One region of the Mesorhizobium sp. M8A.F.Ca.ET.165.01.1.1 genome, then DNA from elsewhere that is predicted to be linked to it. Evidence: predicted binding sites of a transcription regulator. Region 1 holds the regulator's gene; the other holds the start of a gene.

The links. Region 1 encodes PhoB, which activates phosphate uptake and scavenging genes when phosphate is short. Its sites were predicted from a motif close to TGTCATNNANCTGTCAT; they were not measured.
Region 2: the regulator PhoB is predicted to act here: its motif matches at 1,596-1,612, upstream of EN808_RS05585 (LTA synthase family protein).

What each region holds. Positions count from the first base shown of each region.
Region 1 covers NZ_SRTH01000012.1:172,808-176,221, forward strand. The annotation lists gene pstA (phosphate ABC transporter permease PstA) at 1-72, shown strand, start outside; gene pstB (phosphate ABC transporter ATP-binding protein PstB) at 69-872, shown strand; gene phoU (phosphate signaling complex protein PhoU) at 898-1,605, shown strand; gene phoB (phosphate regulon transcriptional regulator PhoB) at 1,624-2,313, shown strand; gene EN808_RS26490 (ROK family protein) at 2,579-3,414, opposite strand, start outside.
Region 2 covers NZ_SRTH01000002.1:215,414-218,827, forward strand. The annotation lists gene EN808_RS05585 (LTA synthase family protein) at 1-1,590, opposite strand, end outside; gene fabD (ACP S-malonyltransferase) at 1,835-2,776, shown strand; gene fabG (3-oxoacyl-[acyl-carrier-protein] reductase) at 2,834-3,414, shown strand, end outside.

The sequences.
Region 1 (3,414 bases):
ATAATCACCCTGACGGTTCTCGGCCTGAGCATTTTCGCCCGCAGCCTTACCGGACGCAGAGAGGACAGATGAAACCGATGTTGTCCACCGAGTTGAACACGCCCGAAGTGGCCGTGGATAAGGCCAAGATCGAGGTCAAGAACCTCAACTTCTACTACGGCCAGTCGAAGGCGTTGAAGGATATCAGCCTGTCGCTGCCCGAGCGCAGCGTCACCGCCTTCATCGGCCCGTCGGGCTGCGGGAAGTCGACGCTGCTGCGCGTCTTCAACCGCATCTACGAGCTCTACCCGAAGCAGAGCGCCGACGGCCAGGTGCTGCTCGACGGCCAGAACATCCTCGACCGCTCGCAGGATCTCAATCTCCTGCGCACCAAGATCGGCATGGTGTTCCAGAAGCCGACGCCGTTCCCGATGTCGATCTACGAGAACATCGCTTTCGGCGTCCGTCTCTACGAGAAGATCAGCAAGTCCGAGATGGACGGCCGTGTCGAACAGGCGCTGAAGCGCGCGGCATTGTGGACCGAGGTCAAGGACAAGCTCAACGCCAGCGGCCTCAGCCTGTCGGGCGGCCAGCAGCAGCGTCTTTGCATCGCCCGCACCGTGGCGGTGAAGCCGGAAGTCATCCTGCTCGACGAACCAGCCTCGGCGCTCGATCCGCTGTCGACCGCCAAGATCGAGGAACTGATCGACGAGCTGCAGGCCGACTATACGATCGTCATCGTCACCCACAACATGCAGCAGGCGGCGCGCGTGTCGCGCCAGACGGCGTTCATGTATCTGGGCGAACTGGTCGAATTCGACAAGACCGAGAAGATCTTCACGTCGCCTCGCGAGAAGCGCACGCAGGACTACATCACCGGCCGCTTCGGCTGATATCACGCATACGAGGACCAGGATCATGGCCGAACACACAGTCGCAGCCTTCGATGAGGATCTCGGACAGATCAGCAGGCTGATCAGCGACATGGGCGATCTCGCCGGCACGATGGTCGGCGGCGCCACCAAGGCTCTGCTGAATTCCGACAACGCGCTGGCACAGCGCGTCGTCTCCGACGACGCCATCATGGATGCGCGCCAGCGCGAACTCGACGACCGCGCCATCACCCTGATCGCCAAGCGCCAGCCGATGGCCGACGATCTGCGTCATGTCGTCGGCTCGATCCGCATGGCGGGCGACCTCGAGCGCATCGGCGACCTTGCCAAGAACATCGCCAAGCGTGTCGGTTCCGTCGGTCTCACCGCGACGCCGCGCGACCTGTCGCACTCGATCGACTCCATGGCGCAGCTGGTGCTGATCCAGGTGCAGGGCGTGGTCGAGGAATATGCGGCCGGCGATGCCGCCGCCCTCGCCAAGCTCAGGAATGACGACGAACGCATCGACGTCAAATACACCTCGGTGTTCCGCGAACTGCTGACCTACATGATGGAGGATCCGCGCAACATCACGGCTTGCACGCATCTCTTGTTCTGCGCCAAGAATCTCGAGCGCATCGGCGACCATGTGACCAACATCGCCGAGAATGCGTATTATGTGCTGACCGGAACGCAACTGCCCGCCAATCGTCCGAAGCAGGACGAGACGGCGATGTCGGCGCCGGCGGCTTGACGATAGGATGATCTGCCAATGATCGCGCCACGCATCATGGTGGTGGAGGACGAGGAGCCGCTCGGCGTGCTCCTCCGCTACAATCTGGAATCGGAAGGCTACCAGGTCGAGGTGGTGACGCGCGGCGACGAAGCCGAGATCCGCCTCCAGGAGAATGTGCCCGACCTCCTGGTGCTCGACTGGATGGTGCCGGCTGTTTCCGGCATCGAACTCTGTCGGCGCCTGCGAATGCGGCCCGAGACCGAGAGGTTGCCGATCATCATGCTCACGGCGCGCGGTGAGGAGAGCGACCGCGTGCGTGGCCTTTCGACCGGCGCCGACGACTATCTGGTCAAGCCGTTCTCGACGCCGGAATTCATGGCCCGGGTCAAGGCGCTGCTGCGTCGCGCCAAGCCGGAAGTGCTGTCCAGCGTGCTCAAGGTCGGCGACATCGTGCTCGACCGTGAATCGCACCGGGTCTATCGCAAGAAGAGCGAAATCCGGCTCGGACCGACCGAGTTCCGGCTGCTCGAATTCATGATGCGCCATCCCGGCCGGGTGTTCTCGCGCAGCCAGTTGCTCGACAATGTCTGGGGCGAGACGATCTATATCGACGAGCGCACGGTGGACGTGCATGTCGGTCGCCTGCGCAAGGCGGTCAACAATGGCCGCATGCCCGACGTCATCCGCACCATCCGCGGCGCGGGCTACGCGATCAGGGAAGACTAGGTCGAGGGCGGCTACGCCCCTGACTTCGTCATCCACGAGCGGAGCAAGGAGCGAAGCGACGCGGCGCAGACCCGAGGATCCATGCCGGGACCTCGACGCGTCGCCGCAGTGCAGAATTCTGCGCCGTTGCACTCTACGATCGAGGTCACGGCATGGATCCCAGGGTCTCCGCGACGCCGCTTCGCGGCTGCTCCGCCCAGGGATGACGACCTTGAGGGCGCTCGGCCAACCTCCAGCATTGGTGGTGATTCACCGGAGCGTTCGCTCAGGCCACGCTCTTCCCAGCACTGCCTCTCGCCTGCACGCCCGGCGCGAAAATCTCCTGGTCGACGAAGGTCAAGGCGCGCATGGCGCAGCCTTCGCGAATCAGCGGCAGTTCGTTCGGCTCGGTGTCGAAGGAAATCGATTCCGAATGCTGGCCGCCGGCGGTCTGGGCGATGGCCTCGCGCAAGGCCGGCTCGATCAGATCGAAGGCGGCGGCACTGACACCGACCATGGCGACCGGCGCCGGGTCGATCAGCGCGAACAGGCTGCCCAGCCCATAGCCCAGCGCCTCGCCCGCCTTGCGATAGGCTTCGCGCTCCGGTCCGTCTTTCTCCCTTGCCGTCGCGGCGAGTGTCCGCATCTGCGCGTCGCTGACATCGGCGACCGGTTCGGCGTCCTCGCCAAGCTGCCTGGCATTACGCCAGATGGCATAGTTGCCGGCATAGGCCTCGACGCAGCCGCGCCGCCCGCAACGGCAGAGCGCGCCGCCCGGGCGATGGATCATGTGGCCGAATTCGCCGCCCGATGAATGGGTGCCGGTGAACAGTTCGCCCTTGAGCACCAGGCCCATGCCGATGCCGTGCGAGAGCAGGATGGCGATGAAGTCGTCGCGGTAGCGTTGAGGGTCGCGCCAGCGCAACGCCACCGCCATCATGTTGCAGTCGTTCTCCATGGTGGCGGGGATGCCGAATTCGGCTTCGAGTATGTCGGCGAAGGCAATGTCCGTCTGCGGCGTGATCGGCGACCACAGCATGGCACGCGCCTCGGTGTCGGTGATGCCCTGGATCGCCAGCGCGATGCGGGCAACACTGCGGACATCGAGATCGGGGTCCTCGA
Region 2 (3,414 bases), on a different contig from region 1:
CGGTTCCTTGCGGGGCGCGACGTTGTCCTTCAGGAAGCCGGTCTCGACATAGACCGGCCCGAGCGGCGGCAGGTGGTCACCGAAAAAGGCAACAATCGTTGGCCGCTCGCGCGTCTTGGCCCATTCGATCAGCCGCTCGAGGCCGCGGTCCGCGTCGGCTGAACCCTCGGCGTAGGAGAGCAGCGAGTCACGCGCCCACTGGCTGATCGGCGCCTGCACCGAGTGGGTCGGGTTCGAATAACGGTTCGGCTCATACGGGCCATGGTTCTGCAGGCTGACCGCGAAGAAGAAGACGGGGTCGTCGCTGGCGTCGGCTTCGCGGATGATCTCGTCGGTCATCGCAGCGTCGGATGCCAGCGGTCCGCGCTTTTCCATGGGCGGCAGCGTTTCTTCCGATTTGAAGTCGTTGAAGCCGAAATCGGCATAGACGGCGCCGCGATTCCAGAACCAGTTGGTGCCTGGATGGATGGCGCGTGCCCTATAGCCTTCGCTCTTCAGGAAGGTCGCCATCGATGGCGTCGGGGTGCGTACATACTGCTGGTAGGGGATGCTGCCGGCCGGCAGGAAGGCGTTCGAGAACCCGGTCAGCGCTTCGAATTCGATATTGGCGGTCATGCCGCCGAATTCGGGCGAGAACATCGAGCCCGAGCGGAGCGACCGCACATTGGGGATCGGATCGGGCGTGATGGTGACGCCGGGCAGCTTGGTCGAATCCCAGAAGGATTCGCTCATGACGATGATGATGTCCGGCTTCTGGGCCGGCACCGAGGCGCTCACATCGGGCCTGTCGATCGCCGCGATTGCCTTGTCGGAATAGCCCGGCGGGGCAGAGACGTGCGCCATCGGCACGTTGAGCGCGAAGGCGAGCGCAAAGCCGTTGGAGGCGTAGTTTTCCTTCTGGTCCCACATGATCGGGATGATCTGCAGCCGGTCCCTGGTCCACGAGAAGGTGGCGTAGTCCATGATTGAGACGAAGAAGGCGAGCAGCGGCACCGCCAGCGTCAGCCGGGCGAGGCGGCCCTTGTGGCTGAGGGCTGGAACCTTGCGGCGCCAAAGACGCCAGCCGTAGACGAGCAGGGACAGGCCGACCACGATGCCCGCGACCATGGCGAGCGCGGTCATTGGCCGCTCGCGCACCAGCAGCGGCAACAGCGCGAAGATCTGTCGGGCGTAAAGGAAGTCCGTCGGATAGAGCGGGTCGCCGAGATAATGCGACTTCTGGTGGCCGACAAAGGCCAGCGATAGGGTCAGCGGCGCGACGATCATCAGGCTTTGATGACTGCGGCCGAGCACGGCATCGAGGCCGATCAGGACCAGCGCGAACACGACGATGGTGGTCCAGCCCGGCTTGAACGGCTGCAGGAAGAAGGAAACGGTGCCGGCGACATCACCGCGCACGATCAGTTCGATGGCGAACACCATGACGGCCGAGATCGCCAGGCTGATCAGCCCGTAGCGGACGACCGGCCATCTCCGGCCCGGCAGATAGCCGGTGGACGGATCGTCTTCCAGGAATTGCGGCGCGGCGTTGCCGGCACGTTTCGAACTCTTTGCCACTTTAACTTCCCACCCAAAGACAACCCACGTCATTCGATTGTCATATAATTGTCACGCAAAGCTAGCGCCTGTGACGGAAATAAGAAGAGCCAGCAAACGATTCGTGAGCGGTTTTCATCAGGTGTGATCGCCAAAAAGCCCTTTCGGAACAGGCACTCGCTCAAGGATACGGCCTTCGGCATGGGCTGAAGTGGCTTGACTTGGCGGCCTGCCTTGCGTCACAGGCAGGGAAAATTCGTAGTATCACGCAAGCAGAACCAGTCTGGGGAGCCCTCGCATGGCCGTCGCATTTACCTTTCCAGGACAGGGCAGCCAGGCTGTCGGCATGGGCAGGGATCTCGCCGATGCCTTTCCCGAAGCGCGCAGGGTCTTCCAGGAAGTCGATGATGCGCTCGGCGAAAACCTGTCGAAGCTGATCTGGGAAGGTCCCGAAGAGACCTTGACGCTGACGGCCAACGCGCAGCCGGCCCTGATGGCGGTATCGCTGGCGGCGATCAGGGCGCTGGAAGCGCGCGGTTTCTCGCTGAAGGACCAGGTCGCCTATGTCGCCGGCCATTCGCTGGGCGAATATTCGGCACTCGCCGCCGCCGGCTTCGTTTCCGTCGCCGATGCCGCTCGTCTGCTGCGCATTCGCGGTAACGCCATGCAGGCGGCGGTGCCGGCCGGCGAGGGCGCCATGGCGGCGATCATCGGGTTGGAGCAGGCCGATGTCGAAGATGCCTGCGCCGAGGCCGCCAAGGGCTCGATTTGCCAGATCGCCAACGACAATGGCGGCGGCCAGCTGGTCATCTCAGGTGCAAAGGTCGCGGTCGAGCTGGCAGCGAAACTGTGCACCGATAAGGGCGCCAAGCGTGCGCTGATGCTGCAGGTGTCGGCGCCCTTCCATTCGGCGCTGATGGCGCCGGCGGCCAACGTCATGCGCGAGGCGCTTGCCGGCGTGGCAAAGACCGCGCCAGTCGTTCCCGTCGTGTCCAACGTATCGGTGCAGCCGTCGACCGATCCCGACGAGATCGCCGGGCGCTTGGTCGAGCAGGTGACCGGTCGCGTGCGCTGGCGCGAAACGGTGGAATGGTTCGGCGCCAACGGCATCACCACGCTTTACGAGATCGGTGCCGGCAAGGTGCTTTCGGGACTGGCTCGCCGCATCAACCGCGATATCGCCACCGCGTCCGTCGGTTCCTCGGCCGAGGTCGAGGCGGCACTTGGGGCGCTTGCATAAAGCGCCATTTGAGACCATCCCTATAAGGGGCGCCCTCTTCTCAACCTGGAGACAAAAATGTTCGAATTGACCGGCCGCAAGGCGCTTGTCACCGGCGCATCGGGGGGCATCGGCGAGGCGATCGCCAGGGTGCTGCATGCGCAGGGCGCGATCGTCGGCCTGCACGGCACGCGCGTCGAGAAACTGGAAACGCTGGCCTCCGAACTGGGCGATCGGGTCAAGCTGTTCCCGGCCAACCTGTCGAACCGTGACGAGGTCAAGGCACTCGGCCAGAAGGCGGAGGCCGATCTCGAGGGCGTCGATATCCTGGTCAACAATGCCGGCATCACCAAGGACGGCCTGTTCGTGCGCATGTCGGACGCCGACTGGGATACGGTGCTGGAGGTCAATCTCACCGCCGTTTTCCGGCTGACCCGTGAACTGACCCACCCGATGATGCGCCGCCGCCATGGCCGCATCATCAACATCACATCGGTGGTCGGCGTGACCGGCAATCCCGGCCAGGCGAACTACTGCGCCTCCAAGGCCGGCATGATCGGCTTGTCCAAATCGCTGGCGCAGGAAATCGCCACCCGCAACATCACCGTCAACTGCGTCGCTCCGGGCTTCATCGAATCGGCGATGACCGACAAGCTCAA